DNA from 4 places in the Bacillus sp. JJ1127 genome. Region 4 is predicted to be linked to each of the others. Evidence: riboswitches for the same ligand, from Rfam matches in the RefSeq annotation. Region 4 holds a riboswitch; each other region holds the start of a gene.
What was found. Region 4 has a riboswitch for S-adenosylmethionine ahead of metK (methionine adenosyltransferase). Riboswitches for the same ligand answer to the same signal wherever they lie in the genome.
Positions count from the first base shown of each region.

Region 1: linked by a shared signal. The riboswitch ahead of V7183_RS07315 (methionine ABC transporter ATP-binding protein) and the one ahead of metK (methionine adenosyltransferase) in region 4 are both predicted to bind S-adenosylmethionine.
Region 2: linked by a shared signal. The riboswitch ahead of V7183_RS02835 (Na+/H+ antiporter NhaC family protein) and the one ahead of metK (methionine adenosyltransferase) in region 4 are both predicted to bind S-adenosylmethionine.
Region 3: linked by a shared signal. The riboswitch ahead of V7183_RS20315 (methionine biosynthesis PLP-dependent protein) and the one ahead of metK (methionine adenosyltransferase) in region 4 are both predicted to bind S-adenosylmethionine.

Region 1 is NZ_JBALQK010000057.1:6,125-14,426, reverse strand. It holds gene V7183_RS07355 (L-lactate dehydrogenase) at 1-597, shown strand, start outside; gene V7183_RS07350 (PTS transporter subunit IIC) at 618-1,631, shown strand; gene V7183_RS07345 (phosphatase PAP2 family protein) at 1,700-2,353, opposite strand; gene V7183_RS07340 (arsenate reductase family protein) at 2,759-3,124, shown strand; gene gcvH (glycine cleavage system protein GcvH) at 3,166-3,549, shown strand; gene V7183_RS07330 (toprim domain-containing protein) at 4,007-4,351, shown strand; gene V7183_RS07325 (thioredoxin family protein) at 4,355-4,663, shown strand; gene V7183_RS07320 (hypothetical protein) at 4,815-5,159, shown strand; SAM riboswitch class I at 5,285-5,394, shown strand; gene V7183_RS07315 (methionine ABC transporter ATP-binding protein) at 5,724-6,749, shown strand; gene V7183_RS07310 (methionine ABC transporter permease) at 6,742-7,407, shown strand; gene metQ (methionine ABC transporter substrate-binding lipoprotein MetQ) at 7,433-8,248, shown strand.
Region 2 is NZ_JBALQK010000020.1:28,418-34,939, forward strand. It holds gene V7183_RS02815 (sodium-dependent transporter) at 1-953, shown strand, start outside; gene V7183_RS02820 (murein hydrolase activator EnvC family protein) at 985-2,241, opposite strand; gene gltP (glutamate/aspartate:proton symporter GltP) at 2,660-3,931, shown strand; gene V7183_RS02830 (DUF402 domain-containing protein) at 3,997-4,515, shown strand; SAM riboswitch class I at 4,663-4,767, shown strand; gene V7183_RS02835 (Na+/H+ antiporter NhaC family protein) at 4,862-6,178, shown strand; gene V7183_RS02840 (GNAT family N-acetyltransferase) at 6,244-6,522, opposite strand, start outside.
Region 3 is NZ_JBALQK010000226.1:28,818-37,119, reverse strand. It holds gene metH (methionine synthase) at 1-1,466, opposite strand, end outside; gene V7183_RS20320 (bifunctional homocysteine S-methyltransferase/methylenetetrahydrofolate reductase) at 1,463-3,298, opposite strand; SAM riboswitch class I at 3,370-3,480, opposite strand; SAM riboswitch class I at 3,680-3,793, shown strand; gene V7183_RS20315 (methionine biosynthesis PLP-dependent protein) at 3,892-5,004, shown strand; gene metC (cystathionine beta-lyase) at 5,001-6,164, shown strand; gene V7183_RS20305 (ArsR/SmtB family transcription factor) at 6,596-6,886, shown strand; gene V7183_RS20300 (class I SAM-dependent methyltransferase) at 7,039-8,151, opposite strand; gene V7183_RS20295 (MBL fold metallo-hydrolase) at 8,157-8,302, opposite strand, start outside.
Region 4 is NZ_JBALQK010000160.1:856-7,838, forward strand. It holds gene pckA (phosphoenolpyruvate carboxykinase (ATP)) at 199-1,785, opposite strand; SAM riboswitch class I at 2,013-2,135, shown strand; gene metK (methionine adenosyltransferase) at 2,301-3,500, shown strand; gene V7183_RS16380 (hypothetical protein) at 3,650-3,838, opposite strand; gene V7183_RS16385 (hypothetical protein) at 3,845-4,024, opposite strand; gene V7183_RS16390 (RNA-guided endonuclease InsQ/TnpB family protein) at 4,407-5,876, shown strand; gene V7183_RS16395 (MogA/MoaB family molybdenum cofactor biosynthesis protein) at 5,978-6,487, shown strand; gene V7183_RS16400 (molybdenum cofactor guanylyltransferase) at 6,484-6,983, shown strand, end outside.

The DNA.
Region 1 (8,302 bases), on a different contig from region 4:
TTAATCGCATCCAATCCAGTCGATATTATTACGTATCAAGTTTGGGAATTGTCTGGTTTACCAAGAAATCGTGTGCTTGGTACAGGTACATCATTAGACTCTTCGCGCCTAAGAACAATTTTATCTGAAATACTTGAAGTTGATCCTCGTAGCATTCAAGGTTATTCATTAGGAGAACATGGTGATTCTCAAATGGTTGCTTGGTCTCATGTTACAGTCGGTGGAAAACCGATCTTGCAAATTTTGGAAGAGCAAAAAGAACGTTTTGGTGAAATTGATTTAGATGAAATTGTTGAGAAAACTGCGAAAGCTGGTTGGGAAATTTATAAACGTAAAGGAACTACTTATTACGGTATTGGAAACTCGTTAGCTTATATTGCACAATCAATCTTTAATGATGATCATCGCGTAATTGCTGTTTCAGCAATTTTAGATGGTGAATATGGCGAATATGATATTTGCACAGGTGTACCATGCATTATTACAAGAGATGGTGTGAAAGAAGTTGTAGAACTAAACTTAACAGAATCCGAAGAAAGCCGATTTGCAAAATCTAATGATATTTTACGTGATTACATGAAAACAATCGGTTATTAAAATAGGAGAAGGTGAAACAGATGAAGGAATATATTATGTCTCGTGTATTCAAAGGTTCTGCCGGAATTGCACAAGGTATTTTCGTATCCCTTGGAATTGGTTTACTTATCGAAAATATAGGAAGAATTGTTGATATTCCAATGTTAATTACAATTGGAGTTGTAGCAAAATCACTTATGGCACCAGCAATTGGAGCAGGGATTGCTTTTATGCTTGGAGCAAACGGACTTGTCATTTTCTCAGCAATGGTTGCAGGAGCGATTGGAGCAGGGTCCATTTCAATCACTGAAGCCGGTTTAATCATTAAAACTGGTGAGCCAATCGGTGCGTTAATAACAGCGACTTTAGCGGTTTATATTGGTAAACGATTAAGCGGAAAAACAGCTTTAGATATGATGCTCGTTCCATTTGCAGCAATATTAGGCTCAGGCATAGTCGGTATTTGGTTAGCTCAAAATATTAGCCCTGTTTTAAATATAGTTGGAGCGTTTATTAAAGATAGCTCAGCTGGTAGCCCATTTATTGCTTCTGTCGTACTTTCAGTTGTTTGGGGACTATTACTTATTTCTCCAGCATCATCAGCTGCTCTAGCAATTGCGCTTAGTCTAGACGGTGTTGCAGGGGGTGCTGCACTTGCAGGATGTGTAGCTCAATTTATCGGATTCGCTGTTATCTCTGCGAAAGAAAATAACTTAGGTGGTATTTTAGCACAGGCGCTTTGTACTCCAAAAGTACAGTTGCCGAACATTACTAAAAATCCAATGATTCTCGTCCCAACTGTCGTCGCCAGTGCCATTGTGGGCCCTGTATCTGCACTTCTCTTCCATTTGGAAGCAGGTAAAGAAATCGCAGGTCTTGGGTTAAGTTCTCTTATTGCACCAATTAATTTAATTTCTAGCCAAGGATTAAGTGTTGTCCCAGCGTTGGTCATCACTTATATCGTAATCCCAGTAGCTGTTTCTTATATACTTTACATGGTACTAAGAAAAGCAGGTCGTATCCATGCCGGTGATATGACTGTACCACAATCTTAATGTAATACATTGAAAATCTCCTTTATATAGATAAAAGCAGACTGAAGAAGCCACAGTCTGCTTTTTTATTATAGTTTATAAGTTTGTCTTGCTGGAATTGTAACAGTGTCTTTTCGGTTCACTAGCAGTAGTTGCACACCGAAGTACAGAGTACTTGCAACTGCCATACCAGAAACCGCATCTAAGAAGGCATGTTGTTTTGTAAATAACGTAGATAGAATAATGAGTGTACCAAAGAAAGTAAGAATCAAATATTCCCATATGTGTTGTTCTCTTCGCTTATAAGCAACTAACATAATTACGAATGTTGTGAGAACATGGATGCTAGGAAAACAGTTTACAGGTTGATCAATACTATAAATATAGCGAACTAACTCAGAGAATGCATCTGTTCCTACAACTGTTGGACGCGGTACAGTAGTTTGCCAAAAGTAGTAAATAGAAAAACAAGTCAGCTTCCCAAGAATCACGCTGCTTAGTGCTACGTAATATTGCTTGCGATCAGTAAAACAGTAATAAATGAGTGCGCCGTATAAGTATGGAAACCAAAGTAAATACGGAATAATAAATGCCTTTACAAACGGAATCCAATCATCAACTATTGTTGTAACATCAACGGCATGAACGCCAGATTTATTCAGTACATCGTAAAGGGGGCTTACAAGTACGAGTAGAAGTATATAACTTAATGGAAGAAAAGATGAAAGCTTAGATTTTTTCATAATGATCTCCTATGTTTTAGTAATGTAAGCAAATTCAATTGATTATAATATAGAAAATCAAAATGGGCTATCGATTTTACTTACATTTTTTTGAATCAACCTTACATTTTTGTCACTTGACTTTGGAAATGGGGGAGATTAGATATGGGACGTTCGTTTCGTTTTTGTTTTCTTATTTGTATTCATTTAAATAAACGTTTGTTTAAGATATATGTTCGGGTTCCGTATACACAGTGAATCGGGAGAGAAAAATTTTATAGATAGAAATGGCGGAAAATAAGGAAAATTTGCAGGATAAAAGAAAATTGTGACGAAATAAGTTAAAGTTTGGAGAATAATCGTTTGAAATAATAAAACGTTTTCTATATGATAAAGGTAAAGGTTAGTAAAAAAGTAGGTGAATTTATGACAGTAACATTTTATTCATACCCAAAGTGTGGCACATGCCAAAAAGCAAAAAAATGGTTCGAGGCAAACGATGTAGCATATGAGATGATTCATATTGTTGAAAATCCACCGTCAAAAGAAGATTTACGTAATTTACATGCAAAAAGTGAATTGCCATTAAAAAAATTCTTTAATACAAGTGGAATGCGTTACCGCGAGCTTGGCTTAAAAGATAAGTTAAAGGATGCAAGTGAAGACGAAATGTTTGAGCTTTTAGCATCTGATGGCATGTTGATTAAACGTCCAATCGTAACAGATGGAACGAATGTAACACTTGGTTTTAACGAAGAGCAGTTTGAAAGTGTGTGGAAAAAGTACCAATAAGGTATTTTTACATAATTAATACATTCACAGGAGGTACAGTCATGAGCATTCCAAATCATTTACGTTACTCTGAAGAACACGAATGGGTAAAAACTGAAGGCAACGAGGTTGTTATCGGTATTACTCATTTTGCACAAAGTGAGTTAGGCGACATCGTATTCGTTGAACTTCCTGAAGTAGGTGCAACACTTAAAGCTGACGAGCCATTCGGAAGCGTAGAATCTGTTAAAACAGTTTCTGAATTATACGCTCCTGTAAGTGGTAAAGTTGTAGCAGTAAACGAAGAATTAAGTGACCAACCAGAACTTGTTAACGAATCTCCATACGAAGGTGCATGGATGGTTAAAATTGAACTTTCTGATGCAAGTGAAGTTGAAAAGTTATTAACTGCAGAACAATACGCAGAAATGACAAACCAAGACTAATTTTAGTTAAATCAAAAAGGACAGCCTATGTGCTGTCCTTTTTATTTTGTATTACGAATGCTTATGTGTCAGAAGCTCCATCCCTCTCACATTCTGAACAAACCGCTTCCGCTTTTCTTTGTCCAGCTATGCCTCCTAGCCCCTTCTTTCTAAGAACCTTCCGCACAAGAAGACAAAAAGCGTCTTCTGTACGAAAGAACCTTAGCCAACGGGGCTAAACAGTCGGCTCCGCTTTTCTTTGATGTCCAGCTCCAGCGGTTAGAATGTTCGGTGGCTTCGCTTCTTCCTGCGAGGCAAAAAGCGCCTCTACGTCAGAAGCTCCATCCCCCTCACATTCTGAGCAAACCGCTTCCGCTTTTCTTTGCAAAAATAAACAGGAAACAACATGAAAATATCGAATATACTATATACTAAAGTAAGGTTATTTTTATAGTATATGGTGATCGGGTGATGACATATGATTTATGTAGAAAAAGTCATTATTGTAGAAGGTAAATCAGATAGAAGAAAGATTGAATCTATTATTCGAGAACCGGTGGAAATTGTTTGCACAAATGGTACAATTGGTTTGTCGAAAATGGATGAGCTCATTGATCAGTTTTTTGATAAAGAAGTATATGTGCTAGTGGATGCTGATGATGCAGGGGAAAAGTTAAGAAAACAATTTCGTAAAGAATTTCCGCAGGCTGAGCATATTTATATTGATCGTTCGTATCGTGAAGTGGCGACTGCGCCATCTTCTCATTTAGCGAACGTACTATGGGGAGCTGACATTGACGTTTATACAGAATATTTACGGTAAGGAATGATAGAAGTGATTGACTGGACAGGTGCTGAAGCTACAGATCTAATAGCAAACCAAGAAAAAACAGTGTTATATGTATATACACCAATGTGTGGAACATGCCAATTAGCAAAGAAGATGTTAACAGTTGTAGAAGCAGCAATATTTGACTTGAAAATTGGGATGTTAGATTTAAACTATGCTCCGCATTTAGCTAGGGAATATGAAATAGAAAGTGTACCGTGTTTACTTGTATTTGAAAATGGGACACTGACGAAGAAAATATATGCATTTCATTCGGTTGAATATTTATATAATGAATTACAATAGGCGGCAAAGTTTTTGCCGCCTCGACATATTTCTTGGGAAATATGCTCTAAAGGCAGCAGTGCTCCGTTATTTGTCGAGAGAAAGCAACAGGATTGCTCTTTAGCAGAGTGGAATGGTATTAGTAGAAAGTGATATGAAGGATGTGATTAGAATGGGGTTATATTCGTTGCTTCAATCATTTGTAACTTATGCTAATAACCAATATCATTTAGAGCCGCTTCTAAGACAAGGAGAAAAAACAATTAATATCCGTTTGGGAGATGAGTGTTATTCACTTCAAATTTCAAGAGAGTATATACAAGTTTTGAAGGAAACAAGGGGAACAGAACAAATTGTTTGCTTTTTGGAGGAAGACTTGCAACGACTAGTTACCGGGAATATTCGATTACAAACCTTAATTAATAATGGGCGTGTACATTATTCTGGAACGTATCGCACAATGCTATTATTTGAATCTGTATTTCATATATGTAAGCCGATGTCAGTAGGTGCTTAATATTTTGAAGTTTTATTTTTTATAAAAAAATCTGTTGACATAGCGAATGTATATTGATACAATTCAAGTCATAAAATATAGACAATTTCATAAATTTCAAATCAGACGAAAATTAAATCTGATTTCTCTTATCAAGAGAGGTGGAGGGACTGTGCCCTGTGAAACCCGGCAACCGTCAACTTTTATGTTGAAATGGTGCCAATTCCTGCAAAGCAAATGCTTTGAGAGATGAGAGAAAGGGACCATGTTGATATACGCATATAAACCTTTCTGCTCATTTTACAAGCAGAAAGGTTTTTTTGTTGTTTGAATGAGGAGGACATGTAAGCAACAAAAGGAACCGTTACATCATTTAGCTATAACGGCAAGACTTTTGTATCCTGCATAAAAAGATCAACAGAATTTGTAGGAGAAGAGCTAAGAAAGCCAGCTTCAGCAGTTAGAATGTTCGATGGCTTCGCTTCTTCCTACGAGGCAAAAAGCGCCTCTATGTCAGAAGCTCCATCCTCCTTACATTCTGAACGAGCTGTTTCTGCTTTTTAAACAAAAAAGGGGTGATACACCATGATTCGATTAGAGAATGTAAAGAAAATATATAAGTCAAAAAGCGGTGATGTCACTGCTGTGGATAACGCCAATTTGAAAATAGAGAAAGGTGAAATCTTTGGTGTTATTGGATATAGTGGCGCTGGAAAAAGCTCATTAATCAGATTATTCAATCAATTAGAGAAGCCGACTTCCGGACAGATTACGATAGCTGATCGTGTTATTTCAGCAATTACTGGAAATGAGCTTCGAAAGGCAAGGCAAGAAATCGGAATGATTTTTCAGCACTTTAACTTACTTTGGTCACGAACTGTACGTGAAAATATTGCTTTTCCACTTGAAATTGCAGGAGTGGATAAAGCGCAGCGAAGAAAGCGTGTAGATGAGTTAATTCATCTTGTTGGATTAGAAGGAAGAGGCGATGCGTATCCATCTCAATTAAGTGGTGGACAAAAGCAGCGTGTTGGAATTGCGAGAGCGTTAGCGAATAATCCAAAAGTACTTTTGTGTGATGAAGCGACATCAGCACTGGATCCAGAAACGACAGATCAAATTTTAGATTTACTATTAGATATCAATAAGCGTCTTGATTTAACAATTGTATTAATTACACATGAAATGCATGTCATTCAAAAAATTTGTAATCGCGTTGCGGTAATGGAAAAAGGAAAAATCGTAGAAAGCGGTCCTGTACTAGAGGTATTCCGTAATCCACAGCAGGAGATTACAAAACGATTTGTACAGCAGATAACGGATTCTGATGATACAAATGAAACGATTGAGAGTTTACTAGAGAAATATCCAGATGGTAAAGTGATTCGTTTGCAGTTTATTGGCGATTCTGTAGAACGTCCAGTGCTTCAGAGATTAATGAGACGAGATGATATAGAAGTGAGTGTACTTCAAGGAAATATCGCTCAAACGAACAATGGGTCTTATGGAAATCTAGTTGTTCACTTAAATGGTGAAGAAGCGGCAATCCAGCAAGCAATAGAGGGAATCAATCAGGAGCAAGTAGAGCTGGAGGTGATTGCACATGGATAAGCTACTATTAAATGTTGATTGGAATCAAATGCTAGAAGCAACAGGTGAAACATTATACATGACGGCAATCGCAGCAATTGCCACATTTATTTTCGGTCTTATTTTAGGATTATTACTTTTTATGACAGCGAAGGATAATTTGTGGGAAAACAAGATGGTCCACACTGTGAGTGGAGCGTTCGTAAATATTTTTCGTTCCATTCCATTTATCATTTTAATTATTTTATTAATCCCATTTACTAAGATTCTCCTTGGGACAATTCTTGGGGCAAGTGCAGCACTGCCAGCTTTAATTATTGGAGCAGCGCCATTCTATGCAAGGATGGTTGAAATTGCACTTCGTGAAATTGATAAAGGGGTTATTGAAGCTTCAAAAGCAATGGGAGCAAAAACAAGCACAATCATTTGGAAGGTATTGATTCCAGAATCACTGCCAGCACTAGTATCTGGTATTACAGTAACGACAATTGCCCTTGTAGGGTATACAGCAATGGCTGGTGTTGTTGGGGCTGGTGGACTCGGTACACTCGCATATTTAGAAGGATTCCAGCGTGGAAATAACGATGTGACAATCGTTGCAACAATTTGTGTATTACTTGTTGTTTTCTTTATTCAATGGATTGGGGATTTTGTTACAACTCGAATTGATAAACGATAGATAAAAAGGGAAGGGTGTTTACAATATGAAAAAATTATTACTTACAGCACTTATTACAACGTCAATTTTCGGATTAGCTGCTTGTGGAGGAAAAAGTGAAAAAAGTAAGGATGAGCTTGTTGTTGGTGCTTCTAACGTACCGCACGCTGTTATTTTAGAACAGGCAAAACCGTTACTGGAGAAAAAAGGTATAAAACTAGAAATTAAAAAATTCCAAGATTACGTACTGCCGAATAAATCGTTAGCGGATAAAGATTTAGATGCAAACTACTTCCAGCATATTCCGTACTTAGAGAAAGAAATGAAAGATAAAAAATATGATTTTGAAGTAGCAGGGAAAATTCATTTAGAGCCAATCGGTGTATATTCCCAAAAATATAAAAGCTTAAAAGACCTGCCAGACGGAGCGACAATCATTATGAGTAACTCTGTTGCTGACCATGGACGTGGGTTAGCAATTTTACAAAAAGAGGGCATTTTAAAAATTAAAGACGGTGTAGAACCTGTTAAAGCAACTACAAAAGATATTGCGGAAAATCCGAAACACTTGAAGTTCAAAACAGACATTGAGCCTGGTTTATTACCACAAGTGTATAACAATAAAGAAGGCGATGCGGTTTTAATTAACTCAAACTATGCGATTGATGCGAAATTAAATCCAGAGAAAGACGCAATTGCAATTGAAGGTAAGGATTCTCCATATGCAAACGTAGTTGTTGTTCGTAAAGGGGATAAAAATAAGAAAGAAATTAAAGCACTTGTAGAAGTATTACATTCCAAAGAAATTCAAGATTTTATTAATAAAGAATATAAGGGAGCTGTACTTCCAGTAAGTGAATAGAAGCAGGAAAGGGCTGGTAAATTTCCAGCCCTTTTTTCTTTATATATAAGAAGA
Region 2 (6,522 bases), on a different contig from region 4:
AGACAATTTCCAATCCAGCTAGTGCAGTTGGAGCTCAGTTGATTTTTATGCTTTGCACAATTTTTGTTGTAAGTAAAGGTGTAGAGAAAGGGATAGAAAAGGCAAGTAAGTATATGATGCCGCTATTATTTATTTTATTTATTGCCATTATTATTCGTGCCCTTACACTTGATGGTGCATGGGCTGGTGTTGAGTTCTTCTTGAAACCAGATTTTTCAAAGTTAACAGCAGATACTGTTTTGTATGCGATGGGACAATCCTTCTTTTCATTAACAGTAGGGGCTTCGGTAATGGTAACATATAGCTCATATTTAAAGAAGGAAGAGCATTTAGCAAAATCAGCGACATCGATTGTGAGTTTAACGGTATTTATTACAATCCTTGCGGGGCTTGCGATATTTCCAGCAATCTTTGCGTTAGGGGTTAAGCCGACGGAAGGGCCAGGTTTATTATTCATCATCCTTCCGGCTGTATTTGCTAAAATACCATTTGGACAATTTTTCTTTATTATGTTTTTGATTTTATTCTTCTTTGCAACATTAACTTCTGCCATTTCAATGCTCGAAATTGTTGTTGCTTCCGTAGCGAAAGATAATGCAAAAAAACGTCCTTCTGCATCATTGATCATTGGATTACTCATTTTCGTATTTGGAATTCCAGCGGCATTGTCATTTGGAATTATGAGTGATGTAAAGATATTTGGAAAAACATGTTTTGATTTAGTGGATTTTGTGGTAAGTAATGTCTTGCTTCCGTTAGGAGTACTAGCAATTTCATTGTTCGTACCGAATAAAATGAGTAAGGATTTATTAATGAAAGAATTAGAAGTTACAGAAACAAAAGGAAAAACATTATTTAACGTTTGGTTTTTCTTACTGCGTTATATTATTCCAATCACGGTTGTGGTTGTATTTTTAAATGCAATTGGTATATTTAAGATTTTCACAAAGTAAAAAGGCAGGGGATAAACCCCTGCCTTTTTATTTATAATCCGATATAAGGAGAAGGATCAACTGCGTTTGTTTTACCTACATTCCATTCTCCAATATGAAGTTCGAAATGTAAATGCTGTCCGTAAGATTGACCTGTATTCCCCATGAATCCTAATTGTTGACCTTGTTTCACCGTTTGTCCATTAGATACAGAGCGGCTGCTCATATGAGCGTATACAGTTGTGTAAGTTTTACCATTTATACGATGTGATAAGTATACAACATTTCCGTAACTAGAGGATAACTCAGATCGAATGACAACACCGTCGGCAGCAGCTATAATCGGAACTGTTCCAGAAGCGGCAATATCAATGCCTTTATGATTATCTATAGAGCGAGCACCAAATCCAGAAGTTTTTGAGCCAGCAGCTGGTTTAATGAATCCGCTTTTATTTGTATCTTGCGGTGTTGGAGCGGCTTGTCCGCTTTCTTTAGCGGAAGCGGTAGCTTGCTTTTTGGCTTCTTCTGCTTTACGTACTTCTTCCACACGTTTTTCTTCTTCAATTGCTTTTTGAACTGCTTGTCGCTGATTCTCTAAAATGCTTTTTGATTCTTCTAAGCCTTCAATCTCTGAATCTACTTTTGATACTTTAACGTGTAAATCGTTAATGAGAGCTTGTTGCTGCTGCTGATTTGCTTGCAATTCTTGTTGTTTTTGTTCTAGCTTTTGCCCAGATTCTTTCAATTGTTGTTCTTTTTTTTCAACAGCTTCTTTCTCGGATTTTACAGTTTCTTGATCTTGTGTCTGTTTTTTTACGATGTCTGTATCGTTATTTAAAATCAAACTAACGGAATACATATTATCAACAAGGTCTACGAGGTTGTTTGAATTCGTTAATACTTCAGTTATGATATTTGTTCGCGGTTTTTCTTGCATAGATTGTAATCGTTTTTTAATAACTTCTTGACGTGTGTCAATATTCTTTTGTAATTGTTCAATGTGTTTCTTTTTCTCAGCAATGATTTGCTGTGTTTTGCTAATTTCTTTTTTTGTATCGTTTAAATCCGCTTCATTTTTATTAATGGAAGTTGTTAATTCATCGATTTTCTTCTGTAACTCTTGTATTTCTTTCTCCATCTGTTCTTTTTCTGCCGATTTATTATGTAATTCTTGTTGTTTTCCTTCTAATTCTGATTGTATTGTAGATAATTTATCTTGACTTGTTTCTGCGTGTACTGGTGAAAGCAACGGAGAAACAAAAAGAGTTCCTGCTGCTAAAACGCTAAAAGCTGCAAATTTCTTATTCATTGGTGTCTAGCTCCTTTCCCTATGATTGTATATATCATAATAAGAAGAATGCTGTCTATTATTGTAATCATAATGTAAAGAAAATTTTATAAAATTGCTGATTTTTGTCGGAATTAAGGGAATTTTTTGCCTATATTGGTATGTTCTGTTGTGAAAATAAATAGAAGAAATGTTGATATACCTTATAAGGAATCGTTCTCATGTTAGGTTTTCTTACATTGGGTCGTTTTTTGTCAAGAAAATTATTTATATTCACGCAAACTTATTTTGTTGTCAGATTTCATTTTTTGCTTTATCATTTTTAACAGGGGCAAATGTAGTGAATTGTCGAATAATATGTAATACTCTTAATTTCTTGGCTTTATAGAAATAGAGAAAGGTAGAGTTATAGCATCTTTAGAAGGGGGTTACAGCAAGTATGAAAAGAATTGGACTTGCATGGCAAATTTTAATAGGGCTTGCGCTTGGTATTGCAGTTGGGGCAATTTTTTATGGCAATGCAGAAGTAGCAAAGTTTTTACAGCCAATTGGAGATATTTTCATTCGATTAATTAAAATGATTGTTGTGCCGATTGTCGTAGCGAGCATTGTTGTTGGGGTTGCTGGTGTTGGTGATGTGAAGAAGCTAGGGCGATTAGGCGGAAAGACAATTCTTTATTTTGAAATAATTACAACAATTGCAATTGTTCTTGGCCTACTGGTGGCGAATATTTTCCAACCAGGAAAAGGCGTGAATATGGATCAGTTAACAAAGACGGATATTTCAAAATATACATCTACAACAGAGCAAGTACAGAGCCATTCGTTTGCGGATACATTTGTAAATATTGTTCCGACAAATATTATGAAGTCGTTAGCTGATGGTGATATGCTTGCCATTATTTTCTTCTCTGTATTATTTGGTTTAGGGATTGCAGCAATTGGGGAAAGAGGAAGACCCGTTCTTCAATTTTTCCAAGGTGTAGCAGATGCAATGTTTTACGTGACAAACCAGGTAATGAAATTCGCACCGTTTGGGGTATTCGCATTAATTGGTGTAACGGTTTCTAAATTTGGTCTTTCGTCATTAATTCCATTAGGAAAATTAGTTATTGTCGTTTATGGATCCATGATATTCTTCGTTGTAGTTGTATTAGGGCTTACGGCAAAATTATTTGGAATTAACATATTCCAGTTCTTTAAGATTTTAAAAGAGGAGCTTATTTTAGCTTACTCTACAGCAAGTTCGGAGACGGTTTTACCAAAAATCATGGAGAAGATGGAGAAGTTCGGTTGTCCGAAAGCAATTTCATCTTTCGTTATTCCGACTGGTTACTCATTTAACTTAGATGGATCTACATTATATCAAGCAATCGCGGCAATTTTCTTAGCACAAATGTATGGTATTCATTTATCAATCACAGAGCAAATTACATTAATGCTTGTATTAATGGTTACATCTAAAGGGATTGCAGGTGTACCTGGTGTATCATTCGTTGTATTATTAGCAACACTTGGTACGGTAGGAATTCCAGCAGAAGGTTTGGCATTTATCGCAGGTATTGACCGTATTTTAGATATGGCACGTACAGCAGTTAACGTAGTAGGTAACTCTTTAGCAGCTGTTGTTATGTCTAAGTGGGAAGGTCAATATGATGAAGAAAAAGGACAAGCCTATTTAAAAGAGATTTCAGAAAAACAAGTAGCATAATAATTGTTGTAAAAGCCCTCGCATAAAATGTGGGGGCTTTTCTGTATAGAAAAGAGGGGAGAATAATGAAACGGAAATATGGAGATGGTTTTTCATGGAAACGGTTAATAGAGAAAAGTTATGAAGTGAAAACAATAGAGCAAGGCATGTTAGGGATACTGCATATGCAAAAAGTGAAAGAGCCTAGTTACAAGCAATATAATAATCAAAAACTTTGCATTGTCAATGATGGACACACATGGGTGCAGTACTTCATCAACGGTAAAAACTTTGCGATTACAGCTATGCTAAATGAAAAACGGAAATTAGTACAATATTATATTGATGTAGCAAAAGAGTTTAAAATAGATGAGAGAGGTATGCCATATTTCGATGATTTATATTTGGACGTAGTGCTATTACCTAATGGCGATGTATATTTGCTGGATGAAGATGAATTAGAAGAGGCCTACATAGATGGAGATATTTCTAAAGAGGAATATAACGTAGCGTGGGATACGGTAAGATGGCTTCTCGAAGTAATTGAAAAAGAAAATTTTCCCTGGATTGCAATTTTAGAAAAAGAAATTCAGAAATTAAAGTGACCATTTTCTTTTCGAGATGCTCATTTATTCGTGTTTTTGTAAATATCAAAAAATACCAACTGTTTTTATACAAATAATAATTGACTTTTGATTTGTAAGCGAGTAAAGTTAGGGAAGAAATTATTATCAAAAATAAAATATGAAACCTTCTTATAAAGAGAGGCGGAGGGACTGGCCCTACGATGCCTCGGCAGCGGACTCAAGATGGAGTGCTGTGCCAAATCCAGCAAGCATGTGCTTGAAAGATGAGAAGAGTGTTTCTTATAGATGTATAAGACCTCTTCTTTTCGGAAGAGGTCTTTTGTTATTGATTAGAAAAGGTTTAAAACTAGGGAGAGATGATACTTTGAAAGAAACGAGAGGAAATGGTTTAGCTTTATTGCCGCTTGGAATATTTTTGGCACTATTTATTGGTTCTGGAATTATTACAGGTGATTTCTATAAATTACCGATACTCGTAGCGATTTTAATTGCTGTAGGGGTTGCTTTGGCAATGAATCGTAAAGAAAGCTTTACAGCAAAAGTTGAACGGTTTGCCAAGGGCGCTGGTAATCCGGATATTATGATTATGGTGTTAATTTTTGTACTTGCAGGTGCATTTTCTGAAACTGCAAAAGGAATGGGTGGAGTTGACTCTACAGTAAATTTAGCACTGTCTATTTTGCCGCAAGGATTTATCGTTGCAGGGATTTTTGTTATAGGGGCATTTATTTCATTAGCAATGGGAACTTCGATGGGAACGATTGCCGCGTTAGCACCAATTGCAGTAGGGATTAGTCAGCAAACAGATATTTCTATTGCATTAACAATGGGAACAGTTGTTGGTGGTGCGATGTTTGGCGATAATCTATCATTTATCTCTGATACGACAATTGCAGCGGTTCGTTCGCAAGGAACTGAAATGAAAGATAAGTTTAAAACAAACTTTTTAATTGTGTTACCAGCAGCAGTTATTACGATTATATTATTAGTTTTCCTTACATTAGGAAACCATACGGAAATGAAAGCTCATACGTTTGATTGGGTGAAAATCTTGCCATATGCAGGTGTGCTTGTTACAGCGTTACTTGGGTGTAATGTTCTTGTTGTATTAGCAGGTGGAACGGTTTTATCAGGAATGATCGGTTTGATAGATGGAAGTTATACATTGGCAAGTTTCTTTAAAAGTGTAACAACGGGAATCAGTGGCATGATGGAGTTAGTACTATTAGCAATTTTAATTGGCGGGATGGTTGAAATCATTCAATATAATGGTGGTATTCAATATCTAATGAATATATTAACACGTAATATTCGCTCGAAAAAGGGTGCAGAGTTTGGGATTGCTGGCTTAGTTAGTATGACGAATATGTGCACAGCAAATAATACAATCTCTATTATTTTCACTGGACCACTTGCGAAAAATATTGCAGATCAATATGAGATTGATCCACGAAAATCAGCAAGTGTATTGGATCTTTTCTCATGTTGTGTACAAGGATTAATTCCATATGGAGCACAAATGTTGACGGCAGCAGGGTTTGCTGCAGTATCTCCAATTGAATTGCTACCATACGCATTTTATCCAATTTTAGTTGGAGTATGTGGTATAGTTTCTATTTTAATTGGTTTTCCTCGATTTTCAAAGGTAGCGGAAAAAAAGCAATATCATAAAACAGCATAACTTTAATGTAAATAATGTAGAATAAAAAACGCTCAGACAATAAATACTGGGCGTTTTTTTGTTACTTATAAATCTTTTTTTAAATAGTAATGTTTATAATCTCTTCCTACATTATCAAGGACACCAAACTCTTTATAACCATGCTTTTTATAGAAGTCTAATGCTTGGAAGCTTAAAGTATCTACTTTTATGAAGTCACATTTTTTCTCTAAAGCGATTTTTTCTACTTCTAACAATAATTTAGATCCGTATCCTAATTTACGGATGTCTTCATCAATCATAAGAGTATGAATCTCTAACCAATTCCAGCAAACCTCACCTAATAGTCCCCCGTGAACTTTGTC
Region 3 (8,302 bases), on a different contig from region 4:
TCCGATGGACGTATACCATATTTCTTTGTTAACAATTTATAACTTCGTTTTGCAATTTCTAATTTTCTTTCGGCACTAACCGCCATGCCCTCTTCATCAATCGTTCCTACTACAATAGCAGCACCGTATTTACGGATGAGCGGTGTTACTTTCTCAAAACGCTCCTCCCCGTTTTCTAAATTAATCGAGTTAATGACGCCTTTTCCTTGTATATATGTGAGAGCTTTTGCCATTACATTTTCATCCGTTGAATCAATCATAATTGGGACCTTTAATACTTTCGTAACCTCTGCTAAAAAGTTTTCCATATCTTCTACTTCATCACGGTCAGGATCCGCCATACAAATGTCAATAATATGAGCATTTTTCTTTACCTGCGCCCTCGCAACTTCAGCAGCTTCTTCAAAGTTTCCTTCTGCTACTAACCGTTTAAACTTGCGTGATCCAATCACATTGGTTCTTTCGCCAACAAATAACGGCCTCATAGAATCATCGTATTGCAATGCTTCTAAACCGCTAATCCCGTGACCTGCTCGCCCATGATTCTTGCGTGGTTTGAGCGATTTAAGTGCCGCTTTTATCGCCCTTATATGATCTGGTGTTGTCCCGCAGCAACCACCAACTATATTCATCCACCCTTCTTCAGCAAATCGCTTCACCTTTTCAGCAAGGGAAGCTGGTGATTCATGATAATGTCCATCCTCATCTGGCAGACCTGCATTTGGATAACAAGAAATATAACACTCCGATAAATCAGAAAGAGAACGAATATGCTCACGCATAAATTCTGGTCCTGTCGCACAGTTTAATCCGACAGATAATGGCTTCATATGCTCAACTGATAAATAAAACGCCTCGATTGTTTGACCAGCTAAAGTTGTTCCCATTGGTTCTATCGTTCCTGAAATCATAAGGGGCACTGTTTGATTCACCTCTGTAAACGCTTGTTGAATCCCTAAATATGCCGCTTTCACGTTCCGCATATCTTGACTCGTCTCAACAAGCAATACATCAACACCGCCCCGTAATAATCCTCTTGCTTGTCTAGTATATGCCTCAATTAACTCTTCAAAGGTTACCCCACCAGTTACACTAATTGCTTTTGTCGTTGGTCCCATCGCGCCTGCTACATATACTTCTTTGCCACATCCTCTTACAGCTTGTTTCGCTAAAAGTGCTGCTCTTTCATTCAGCTCTTCATCTAAATGAGACAATTCATAATCATGCAATACGATATTTGTAGCACCAAACGTATTTGTTTCTATAATATCCGCACCCGCTTCAATGTAAGCTTTATGAATGTCTAAAATGACATCTGGTCTTGTTTTTACTAAGTATTCATTACAACCTTCATATGCTTCACCACCAAAATCTTCAGCAGTTAAATCTGCTTGCTGAATCATTGTTCCCATCGCACCATCTAATATTAAAATATTATGTTGTAATCTTTCTTCTATCGTTTTCATTCGTTTATTACCTCTTTCACTTCTTGCTTTTCTCTCACATACTTAACAAGATTTTCTGTAATTTCATATTTTAAAAATGGTGTGATGAGATAAATACCGTTAAAATATTTCATCGTAGCATCAATTAATTCTTGTGAAATGCGAATTCCCTCTTCAATTGCTGCCTCCTGGGTTTCATGCCCATCCATTCTCTGTCTTACCTCGTCCGACAATGTAATGCCTGGCACCTCAAAATGAAGAAAATCTGCATTTCGCTTGCTTACTAAAGGCATAATTCCAATAAAAATCGGGTGTTCCAGATGCTTCGTTGCCTCGTACACTTCTTTAATTAAGGCTACATCATAAATTGGCTGTGTTAAGAAGTACTCTGCACCAGCTGCAATTTTTCTCTCCATCCGTTTTACCGCTGCCTTTAAATGCCTCACATGTGGATTAAAGGCTCCCCCAACAGAGAATCTCGTCGCAGGACCAATTGATTTTCCTAAAATGGTTCGACCATCATTCATTTCCTTAATCATTTTAATCAACTCAATAGATGATAAGTCATATACCGAAGTTGCCCCTGGAAAATCACCAACACGGGCTGGGTCACCTGTTAAAGCTAGCACTTCTTCCATCCCTAATGCTGATAATCCAAGCAAATGTGATTGCAAACCAATCACATTATGATCTCGGCATGTTAAATGAATGAGTACTGGAATATCATGCTTCGTTAATAACGCCCCCATTGCCATGTTCGAAACACGCGGTGACGCTAACGAGTTATCTGCTAACGTAATCGCATCAGCACCTGCTCTTTTCAATAATCTAGCACCTTCAAAAAAGCGCTGTGTATCCAATGTTTTAGGGGGATCTAATTCAACAACAACTGTCGTTTGCTTCTTTGCTTTCTCTGCAAGAGTAACATGAGTGCGTGAACGTTTCGCATGTGTATGAATGACTTGCGGCCGTTGAAAAATTTGTTTCTCTGTAACGGGTGTTTCATTCGTGATTGCACGTTTCATCCCTTTAATATGTGCTGGCGTTGTACCACAACAACCGCCCAATAACCGAATCCCTTGTTCAATAAATTTCGGTGTCATCGCCTCAAAATAGGCAGGGCTTCCTTCGTATAAATAACGTCCTTCTACATAGTTTGGAAGACCTGCGTTTGGATAAGCCGACAAGTAACCATTCTTTGGAATCGATATCATTTTGAAAGCTTCCGTCATATGAAGCGGTCCTAATTGACAGTTTAAACCGACTACATTTGCACCGTAATCTAAAAGCCCTGTTAATATTTCATTTACATCATTACCATTTTGCGTTGTGCCTGCTTCATGAAGCGCTAGTTGTGCAATAATCGGAATATCCGTTTGTTTTCGTAACACTTTTACTGCATGAAACAATTCGAATTCATCATAAAATGTTTCTAATAATAGCCCATCAACTTTTTCCTCTAATAAAGCTCCAGCCTGCTCAAGTAGCATAAATTCTCGTTCCATATCAGTCGTTGTAACGGCTCCGATATGCTTCATCCCACCAATCGTCCCTAAAATAGCATTCTTGTCTGTCACAGCTGCTTTCGCAAGCTTTACTGCTGCTTTATTAATTTGAACAACTTGATTTTCTAGTCCATACATACGCAGTTTTGCTTCATTTGCACCATATGTATTTGTTTGAATAACATCTGCACCAGCAGCTACATATTGTTTATGAATCGATATAATTAAATCTGGATCAGACAAGTTCAATTCTTCAAAACTACTTTGTAAACCATGTGAGTGTAATAACGTTCCAATTGCACCATCACCTATCACGATACCTTTTGATAATAGATCTAGTAATTTCACTTTTCTCCCTCTTTTCTATTAATATAAAAAACCCCTCTTCACCTTGAAGAGGGGGGACATTATCGTTCCTCCTCTTATCATGCAAAACTGTTCGTTTCGCAGGTATTAGCACCGTTTCAAACATTTCATTTGAAGGTTGCTGGGTTTCACAGGGCCTTTCCCTCCACCGCTCGTAATAAGAGTTTGTCTTTAACTATTTATTTTATTAAAAGGAAATGTGCTCACCTTTTAACATGTTTATCAATTTTCTAATAAATTTAGCATCCGATAGAATAAAAGTCAACGTGATTTGATAGAAAATAAAAAACATTTAAAATAAAGTTGCAATCCAATTATCTTTTGTTGTACAGTTAAAAACATAATAAAATTTCATACAAAATATTCTTATCCAGAGAGGTAGAGGGACTGGCCCGACGACGCCTCAGCAACCATTAACGCGATTCGTTAATAAGGTGCTAATTCCAGCAAATTGTAAAAAAATTTGACAGATAAGAAGAAGACTATATTCGAATGAAAGCCTTCTTCTTAGAAGGCTTTTTTATTTTTATACCACTTTAAACTTCGTATTTTATTTCATAAAGGAGGAATGTTACATGTCAACAATTGAAACAAAACTAGCCCAAATTGGAAATCGAAGTGAGACGACAACTGGAACGGTTAATCCCCCTGTTTATTTTTCAACAGCCTATCGCCATGAAGGAATCGGAAAATCTACCGGATTTGATTACTCAAGAACTGGAAATCCAACACGTGATCTTTTAGAGCGCGCAATTGCTGATTTAGAAGAAGGTGAACAAGGGTATGCCTGTAGTTCCGGAATGGCAGCGGTTCTTCTCGTCCTTTCCTTATTCCGTTCTGGTGATGAACTTATCGTATCAGAAGACTTATATGGAGGTACTTATCGCTTATTTTCTGAGCATGAAGAAAAGTGGGATATTCGCTGTAGATACGTAGATGCACAATCTATTAACCAAATAGAACAAGCCATCACTTCTCAAACAAAGGCTATTTTTATAGAAACGCCTACCAATCCATTAATGCAAGTTACCGATATTGTGGCTACCTCAGCCATCGCAAAACGACATGGATTACTTCTAATTGTTGATAATACTTTCTATACTCCCTATATACAACAGCCATTAACAGAAGGCGCAGACATTGTCCTTCACAGCGCAACAAAATATTTAGGTGGTCATAATGATGTACTAAGCGGCCTTGTCGTCGCAAAAGGCCAAACACTCTGCGAAGAACTTGCCCACTATCATAATGCTTCTGGTGCTGTATTAAGTCCATTTGATTCGTGGTTATTAATTCGCGGGATGAAAACATTAGCCCTTCGCATGAAACAGCATGAAGAAAATGCGAATAAAATTGTTGCTTATTTAAACGACGAAGATGGTGTAACTGATGTATTTTATCCAGGAAAAGGTGGTATGGTTTCATTTCGCCTTCGTGATGAAAAATGGATAAATCCCTTCTTACAATCTTTATCACTAATTACATTCGCTGAAAGCCTTGGCGGTGTTGAGAGTCTGATGACATATCCAGCCACTCAAACACATGCTGATATTCCAGAAGAAGTGCGAACAGCACGCGGTGTATGTAATCGCCTCCTTCGCTTCTCCGTTGGCATTGAAAATAGTGATGATTTAATTCAAGACTTAAAGCAAGCTATTACACATGTAAAAGAAGGAGTGAGAATATGAGCTATTCCTTAGATACACTCTTGCTTCATAACCAATATAAACATGATTCACAAACTGGGTCTGTTAACGTTCCCATCTATAATACGTCAACATTTCACCAATTTGATGTAGATACTTTTGGAAAATACGACTATAGTCGCTCTGGTAATCCAACACGTGAAGCACTTGAAGATATCATTGCTTTATTAGAAGGTGGAACAAAAGGATTTGCCTTTGCTTCTGGAATCGCGGCAATTTCTACTTCCTTTCTCCTTCTCTCACAAGGGGATCATGTTCTCATCTCAGAAGATGTATACGGCGGAACTTATCGTATTGTAACAGAGGTTCTCTCTCGTTACGGTATTTCATATACATTTGTTGACATGACAAATATAGAAGAGGTAAAGCGAAGTATTAGACCAAACACAAAAGTCTTTTATGTTGAAACACCATCCAATCCACTATTAAAAGTAACTGATATTCGTGCTGTTTGTAAATTAGCAAAGTCTGCTGGGGCCCTTACGTTTGTTGATAATACTTTTTTAACGCCTCTATTCCAAAAACCCCTTGAGCTTGGAGCAGATGTTGTACTTCATAGTGCCACAAAATTTATTGCTGGGCATAGTGATGTTACAGCTGGGTTAGCTGTTGTAAAAGATGAAGATCTTGCTCAAAAACTTGGCTTCTTGCAAAATGCCTTTGGTGCTATATTAGGACCTCAAGATTGTTCTCTCGTACTTCGCGGGATGAAAACATTACACGTACGTCTCGAATACTCAGCAGCAAATGCAAATAAAATGGCTCATTATTTACAAAAGCATTCAAAAATCCAAAATGTATATTATCCTGGATTAGAATCACATTCTGGTTATGGCGTACAACAATCACAAGCAAAATCTGCTGGGGCTGTTCTATCTTTCGCACTACAATCAGAAGATGCACTGCACCAATTTCTATCTAAAGTAAAACTCCCTGTATTTGCTGTTAGCCTAGGAGCCGTTGAATCGATTCTCTCTTATCCTGCTAAGATGTCCCATGCAGCATTGTCTCAGGAAGTGCGAGATGAAAGAGGTATTTCTAATTCATTACTTCGCTTATCGGTCGGCCTCGAGAATATAAATGATTTAATTTCTGACTTTGAAAATGCTCTTTCTTATGTAGAGGAACCTGTGAATGCATAGGAATTTTGATTTTGCTACATTTGAACATGAAGATGCAATACAAAAAAGAACCTGAATTCAGGTTCTTTTTCTCTTCCAATGTTTAGACGCCTCATCTTTCTAAGCTGATACATATTCTATATAAGGGTACAAAATTCCTTTTAGTATTGTTTTCAAAATTTTGTATATTAATTTGAAAGAACAAAAAAATCATGATAAACTTGTGTTATAAGTATATCCGTATCTTTCCAATTTTACAACGTATTACAATTTCTAATCAAAAACATCTTTTTTACAAAATGTACAAATTTATCTTTTTTATTTACACTAGAGTCTCTTTTCTTACATTTTCTTTACTTTAGAACGTTTTTTCTGCAACAACTATTTTCTTTTCTTTAATTTTTTGGTATGAATAGTATGGTATAACAGCTTACACGGAGGTGGAAAAAAACATGTTAGAAACCTTTCAAAAAGAATTAGAACTATATGAGAGTAATGCAGAGTTACTAAAAGTGCTTGCTCATCCTGTTCGCTTATGTATTGTAAAGGGATTAATTGAACGAGGTCCAAGTAACGTTTCTACAATGTACACAGGCTTAAACATGCCACAATCCACAATTTCACAACATTTAGCAAAATTAAAAAGTGCTAAAATCGTTTCTAGTGAAAGAAAAGGATTAGAAATTTACTACAAAGTAGAAAATGAAACAATTATTCAACTTGTTCACGTATTACTAGGTTAGGGATTATTAAACAGAGAAAAAAAGGGCGTATTCTATATTTTTCATCTCATATCTTTAATATAAATATATATCATGAGAGGAAATATACAATACTACATACTAAAAGTCGTATTAAAAAACAAGACGCAGAAACTTTCTGTGTCTTGTTTTTTCTATATAGACAAATAACGCTTCAAATTAAAAAATTGCATCCCCTTTTTTTGAATAACAACATCAAAGACATCACCCATTCCTCCATTCAAAATCATAGAGCGAATCGCACGATTTGTTTTCTGTTTCTCAGAAAAAGGATCCGGATCTTGATGACTAGCAAGCTGTTCTAGTATCCCCGCCGCTAGTAAAAACTCATTTTGCTTTGTGTGCCATACTGTATCAAGGCCTTGCATTGCCCCTGTTTCCTTCAGCTCATCCCAATGGATATGCGCTGTAATATCCATCTCTCCTGAATACTCAAGAGGATTTCGAATGAGCCTATGGTTATAATATCCCCTTAGACTTCCTTCACGGTGCGCTGGATGCATCCATTCCGCCTTTGTATACCCATAATCAGCCGTGATAAATAAACCTTTCTTGAGCCATCTTGCAACTTCTTGTACATAGTTTTCCATTGCTATTGGGACTTCAAAACGCTGTCCTTCAAAAAGCTGAATATGATGTCTTCGTAAATAACTCCGTAGTCTTTCTTCTATCGGTCTTAATACTTCTGTAAGTTTTCCTTCTTCTGTATATGTAACCCTTACTTCATACAAAATACCATTCCGCTTCTCAATTACCTCAACAGGAAAAGCATCAAACAATTCATTCGAAAAAACAATTCCTGTAAAAGAATCTCCTAACTCTTTATAGGACTCATGCTGAGAAATATTTAGAAATGAGCCAAGTTGATTGTTTTGTAATTTCCTATGAAAAGGGCTCAACTCAATAATAGAATAGCGTAAATCTGTGAAGGTTTCTGGAGATAACTGTTTCCATTCCTGCAAAACATCGTAGGCAAATCTCCCAGTTCCTCCTCCAATTTCGCAAATGTTTGGCGCGACCTCTCCATTTTGGACAAGATGAATAAAAAAGTGAGCAAATGTCCTTGCAAACACAGAAGAGACGTTACTACTCGTGAAAAAATCACCTTTCCTTCCAATTTTCTCACGATTTTTCATATAGTATCCGTACTTCTCATCATACAATGCAAGGTTCATATATGTACCATATGAAATTGAATAATCCTTCTCCCTTTCCATCCATTCTCTTAAAACGAGCTCCATCCCCATGCACCTTATTGTAAAAACGGATTATTTTCTTTTTCAAAGCCAATATTTGTTTCCGGACCATGTCCGCATAACACAGCCGTGTCATCTGGTAGTACAAATAATTTCTCTTCAATACTTCCGATTAATTCTGCAAAGCTTCCGCCTGGTAAAT
Region 4 (6,983 bases):
AAAGCTGCGATTTATATGTTGAAAAATCCAAGTGGATATAAAGAAAGAGGCTTACGACAAAATCGTAAGCCTCTTTTTATTGTAAGTATGTGTAACCTGCAAAGCCGCATTGGGTTTTGTCGGTGAGTACGCGTGCTTTTTAGGTTACAACAAACTTATTCATATGAGTAAAGGGTCATTCATACAGTAAAAGGTAAATTAAGCGATTGGACCGCCAAGGTTGATAATGCTTTCAGAAACGCTATTGAACTTCTTGAAGTTTTCTTTGAATTTGCCAGCAAGTTCAAGTGCTTTTGCTTTGTAAGCAGATTTATCAGCCCATGTTTGTTCAGGCATTAGTACTTCATCAGGCACACCAGGTACATGAAGTGGAACTTCAAGACCGAAAATGTCATGTTTTGCTGTTTCCACTTTATCAAGTTCACCATTTAGTGCAGCTTGCACCATTGCGCGAGTGTAACCTAAGTTCATACGTTTTCCAACGCCGTATTCGCCACCAGTCCAGCCAGTGTTTACTAAGAATACTTTTGCATCGTGTTTCTCGATTTTTTCACCAAGCATTTCCGCATAGCGAGATGCGTCAAGCGGTAAGAATGGTGAACCGAAGCAAGTTGAGAATGTAGCTTGCGGAGATGTAACACCGCGCTCAGTTCCTGCTAGTTTACTAGTGTAACCACTTAAGAAATGGTACATAGCTTGTTCTTTCGTTAACTTACTGATTGGAGGCAATACGCCAGATGCATCAGCAGTTAAGAAAATAATTGTATTTGGATGTCCTGCAACACTTGGTAATACGATATTGTCAATCGCATGGATTGGGTATGCAGCACGTGTATTTTCCGTTAATGCTGTATCATTATAATCTGCAACGCGTGTTTGGTTGTCAACTACAACGTTTTCTAATACTGATCCAAACTTAATTGCATCAAAGATTTGTGGCTCTTTTTCGTGAGAAAGGTTAATACATTTTGCATAGCAACCGCCTTCAATATTGAATACACCATTATCAGACCAGCCGTGCTCATCATCACCAATTAATTTACGTTGTGGATCAGCTGATAATGTTGTTTTACCTGTTCCAGATAAACCGAAGAATAAGGCTACGTCACCTTCTTCACCTACGTTTGCAGAGCAGTGCATAGAAAAGATATCTTGTTCTGGAAGTAAGAAGTTCATGATGGAGAAGATAGATTTTTTCATTTCTCCAGCGTATTCTGTACCACCGATTAGTACGATACGTTTTTCAAATGAAATCATAATAAATGCTTCAGAGTTTGTGCCGTCAATTGCTGGATCTGCTTTAAAGTTTGGTGCAGAAACAATTGTAAACTGTGCTTCATGATTTTTTTCTTCTTCTTCAGTCGGACGAATAAATAATTGATGTACGAATAAATTGTGCCATGCATATTCGTTAACAACTTGAATTGGAAGACGATAGTTACGGTCAGCACCAGCGAATCCTTTAAATACGAATAGTTCATCTTTTTCTTTTAAGTATTCTAACACTTTTGTATATAATTTATTAAAATGTTCTTCAGAAATCGGTTGGTTTACAGATCCCCAAGCAATTTTGTCTGCAACCGATGCTTCTTTCACAATAAATTTGTCTTTAGGAGAACGTCCTGTATATTTACCTGTTGAAGCAGAAACAGCGCCAGTAGAAGTTAATTTTCCTTCGTTTCTCATTAATACTTTTTCCACTAACTGTGGAACGCTTAGTTGAACCTGTGCATTGCTTCCGTTCAGTAATTCATGTAATCCAATTTGGACATTCACAGTACTCATATTTATATACCATCCTTTTCATTTTATGAAATGTTTCTCGTAATCCCACTAAGAGTATAACACAATCATATAAATAATGTATACTATTTATTTATTTTTGTTTGTGCGAATGCAATATTTTCCTATTAATATTTTGCTCGAAATACACTGCGAAAAACTTGTAGGAATATGTGAATATTAATTGACAAATGAATGTCATTTCTTTAGTATAGGTTGGGACGGATACTCTCTTATCCCGAGCTGGCGGAGGGACAGGCCCGATGAAGCCCAGCAACCTCACTTGTAATGGTAATAAACAAGTGAATAGGTGCTAAAACCTGTGCGAGGCTAAAGGTCTCGAACGATAAGAGCGAAGGGCAAAAAGCAGTATGCAAGTAGCAAATTAAACCTTTCCTCTATATAATAGGAAAGGTTTTTCTTTATACTTGTGTGGGAATATATGAATGTCGCAGTTTGTGGCAAGTTAAGGATGAGTTCCGTACAATATATACAATTACTGTAGGGAGGTTTACCACATGACAAAACAACGTCATCTATTCACATCTGAGTCTGTAACTGAAGGACATCCAGATAAAATTTGTGACCAAATTTCTGATTCAATTTTAGATGCGATCTTAGAAAAAGACGCAAACGCACGTGTAGCTTGTGAAACAACAGTAACAACTGGTTTAGTATTGGTAGCGGGGGAAATTACGACTTCTACTTATGTAGATATTCCAAAAATCGTTCGCGAAACAATCCAAGGTATCGGTTATACTCGTGCAAAATACGGATTCGATGCAGAAACTTGTGCAGTTTTAACATCTATCGATGAGCAATCTGCTGACATCGCTATGGGTGTTGACCAAGCGTTAGAAGCACGTGAAGGTCAAATGACTGACGCTGAGATTGAGGCAATTGGTGCAGGAGACCAAGGTTTAATGTTTGGTTTCGCATGTAATGAAACAAAAGAATTAATGCCACTTCCAATCTCACTTGCTCACAAATTAGCTCGTCGTTTAACGGAAGTTCGTAAAGATGAAACATTAGAATATTTACGTCCAGACGGTAAAACGCAAGTTACAGTTGAGTATGATGAAAATGGTAAGCCAGTACGCATCGATACAATTGTAATTTCTACACAGCACCATCCAGAAGCTACATGGGAACAAATCGATCGTGACTTAAAAGAGCACGTAATTAAAGCTGTAGTACCAGCAGAATTAATGGATGAAGAAACGAAATTCTTCATTAACCCAACTGGCCGCTTTGTAATCGGTGGACCACAAGGGGATGCTGGTTTAACAGGACGTAAAATCATCGTTGATACTTACGGTGGATACGCTCGTCACGGCGGCGGTGCATTCTCTGGTAAGGATGCAACAAAAGTTGACCGTTCTGCAGCATACGCAGCTCGTTATGTTGCGAAAAACATCGTAGCAGCTGGTCTTGCTGACAAAGCAGAAGTACAACTTGCATACGCAATCGGCGTAGCACAACCGGTATCAATTTCAGTTGATACATTCGGCACTGGCAAAGTATCTGAAGAAGTACTAGTGGAACTAGTTCGTAACAACTTCGATCTTCGCCCAGCTGGTATCATCAAAATGTTAGACTTACGTCGCCCAATTTACAAACAAACAGCAGCTTACGGCCACTTCGGACGTACTGATGTAGATCTTTCATGGGAACGTACAGACAAAGCAGCAGCTTTAAAAGAGCAAGCTGGTCTATAATATAGGAAGAAAAAGCTTTGCGCCTTCGCGCAAAGCTTTTTTATTTGTAAAAATACATAAAGCTCCCTTTATTAGCAGATTGTAAATAACGTTGTAATGTATGTAATGCATACCCAGGACTTTTTATAAGCCCCCCACTTCAAAACGTGTTAGCGTTTAAGTGGTGGATAGTTGACTACTTCGACACATGAACCACAATATACTTCACCCTCAAGCTCAATATATTTCTTTATATTTGTCATCCCGCTTGCGGGTAATGGCATATGAATCCACGATTTTTCATAAGTTTCAATCTCTTTACCACATGATTTACAAAGTGTTGGCTTTTTCCAGAACATTGGTCATCATCCTTTCTTCTGGCGAGCTTTTCCAGCACAAAATGCACTGCATAGTAAAAATAGTGTTGCAAATCCCCAGCCACCAATTGCTGAATATGGAACAGCATCCTTTAGCGCCATTCCAGCACTGATGGAAGCGACAAATAGAAGGATAAATACCGTTGTGAGTTTTTTATAAAGTTCCATGAACGAGCCCCCTAATTATGAAAAATTATTTGGTATATATCAGATTGCTTCGTGCGAATTTAAATGCAATGAAATAAATAGCGAGTAAGAGAGGAATTGCTGTACTTGTTAAGTATGTACGGTTAGAATCATAGGACCTCTTTTTTATGGTTATATATACCAATATTGTATCATAATGTTTTAGGCGTCCACTAGATAATTATGTAAATGTGATGTACTGCACATTTGAGAGAACTTCTATCATATCTTTCGAGAGGACTCCCACCTCTAAACATATGTGAAGGTGGTGAGGTGAATCGAAAAAATATATTATTTTCAAGCTAAAAATATAGAAACATACGTTCTTGTTTTGGTATAATACCCTTAACAAGGAGGTGAAAAAATGACAACGGAAAATCAAATAAATTATAAAACTCTTCAGATTTGGATTAAAAAAGGACATCGTATGTATTCTTATTTTCAAGAATCTTGCCAAAACGCTAAAAACATGTATAACACGACAAACTTTTATATACGACAAGTGTATACAGGTTTGACACAAGATAAGGAATTGCAACCCTTACAAAAAGAAGTTTTGGATACAATTGATAAAAACATTGGGAAGATGAATGGTGCACAACTTCTTACCTATCAAAAGAAATTGGGAAAAGAGAAAACAAAACTAAAAGAAAAACAAAAAGAAGTGAAATGTAATTTGTTTTCAGAACCAACTACAGAAAAACCTTATGTAGATTATCATTTTCTGGATGCATTATTTAAAGCGATGATTCAGAAGGATTATCGTGCTTTGCCTACGCAATCTAGTCAATCAATCATGAAAAATGTATTCCAAAATTGGAAGTCTTTTTTTGCTAGTTTAAAAAATTATAAAAAGAATCCCAACAAATATACTGGAAAACCTAGAATTCCAAAGTATATTCGTTCTTCTGAAAAGGAAGTCTTGTATACAAATCAAGATTGTGTCATTAAAAATGAAAAGTTTTTAAAGTTTCCAAAGACAAAATTGCAATTAAACATTGGGAAATTGGGGTTTACTGAAGGTAAACTGAAGCAAGTTCGTGTTATCCCAAAATACAATGGATATGTGGTGGAGTTAGTGATAGATGTTCCTTTAGGACACCAATCCGTTGAAGAGAATGGTCGTTATATGAGTATTGATTTAGGGATTGATAACCTTGCAACCATCGTAACAAACACAGGGATGAAGCCTGTACTTGTTAAGGGCAAACATGTCAAAAGCATAAATCAATATTACAATAAAATGAAGAGCCATTTTACAAGTGTTTTAAGACAAGGTAAACAAATAAATGAAGGACCTTTCACTTCTAAAAGAATAGAAAAACTTCATCAAAAGCGTTACCTGAAAATAAAAGACATCTTCCATAAAGCGAGTCATCATATTGTAAAACTAGCTCAAGAAGAGGAAGTTTGCAAAATCGTTATTGGTCAAAACAAAAGTTGGAAACAAGAAACGGATATGGGAAAGAAAAATAACCAAACATTTTGCCATATCCCGCATAGTTTATTGATTCAAATGATTACATACAAAGCAAATGCGGTAGGCATTCAAGTTGTTGTAATCGAGGAATCCTACACATCAAAAGCAAGTTTTCTAGATCATGACTGTATTCCAACGTATGGAACAAATGACCAAAATGCAACTTTTTCAGGAAAACGAATGAAGCGTGGTATGTATCGTTCTGCAAAAGGAATCGGAATCAACGCAGATGTAAACGCTGCGGCTAATATTTTACGAAAAGTAGTCCCGAATGCATGGACAAACGGGATAGAGGGGTTAGGCGTGAAACAGCTCGCTAGTGTGTTAACTCCACTGACGTTAATCGTCCGTTAGGTCGAAACGTTAGAAACCCCCACTTCAAGCTTTGCTAAGTGGGGGAGTATTCATACGATATGATAAAATGAAGAATAGTTCATCAGAAGGAGAGAAGAGAAATGAGCGTAACAGAACATAAAAAACAAGCGCCAAAAGAAGTACGCTGTAAAATTATCACAATCTCTGATACACGTACAGAAGAAACAGATAAGAGTGGTAAGTTATTAAAAGAACTATTAATAGAAGCAGGGCATAAGGTGACAGCTTATGAAATTGTGAAAGATGATAAAGAAAGCATTCAGCAAGCTGTATTATTTGGCTATCATCAAGAGGATGTTGATGTTGTATTAACAAACGGAGGAACAGGTATTACAAAGCGTGATGTGACGATTGAAGCTGTTTCGGTATTATTAGATAAAGAAATCGTTGGTTTTGGTGAGTTGTTTCGTATGATTAGTTACTTAGAGGATATCGGAAGTGCAGCGATGTTAAGTCGAGCAATTGGGGGAACAATTGGCAGAAAAGTTGTTTTTTCAATGCCGGGTTCTAGCGGAGCCGTTCGTCTTGCGATGAATAAATTGATTTTACCAGAGCTAGGACACATTACATTTGAGTTGTACCGTCAATGAAAAAAATAGCTGGCATTGTATTAGCAGGTGGTATGTCGAGACGTTTTGGGGAGCCAAAAGCATTAGCAAATTGGCAAGGGCATACTTTTATCGAACAGATCGTTAAGGTAATGAAAACGACCATCCAAGATGTAGTTGTGATTACTCATCCTAATATAAAAGAAAGAATGGTTACTTTAGTTGAGGTTCCTGTTATAGAAGATATTCCTTCTTACCGTGGGAATGGTCCACTTGCTGGAATTGTATCAGGAATGGAACAAATTAAGGCGGAATGGTATATCGTTTCTCCTTGTGATACGCCAAATGTTTCAAGTGAGTGGACTACGGAATTAGTAGGGCAAATGAGTGATGACTATGAGGCGATTGTTCCAATTATAGATGGAAGGAAACAGCCATTATTAGCGGCGTATCACTGGAGTGTGAAAGAGAAAATCTATACACTGCTAGAGGAAGACAAACGAAGCATGGGACAACTTTTATCACAGTGTAACGTAAA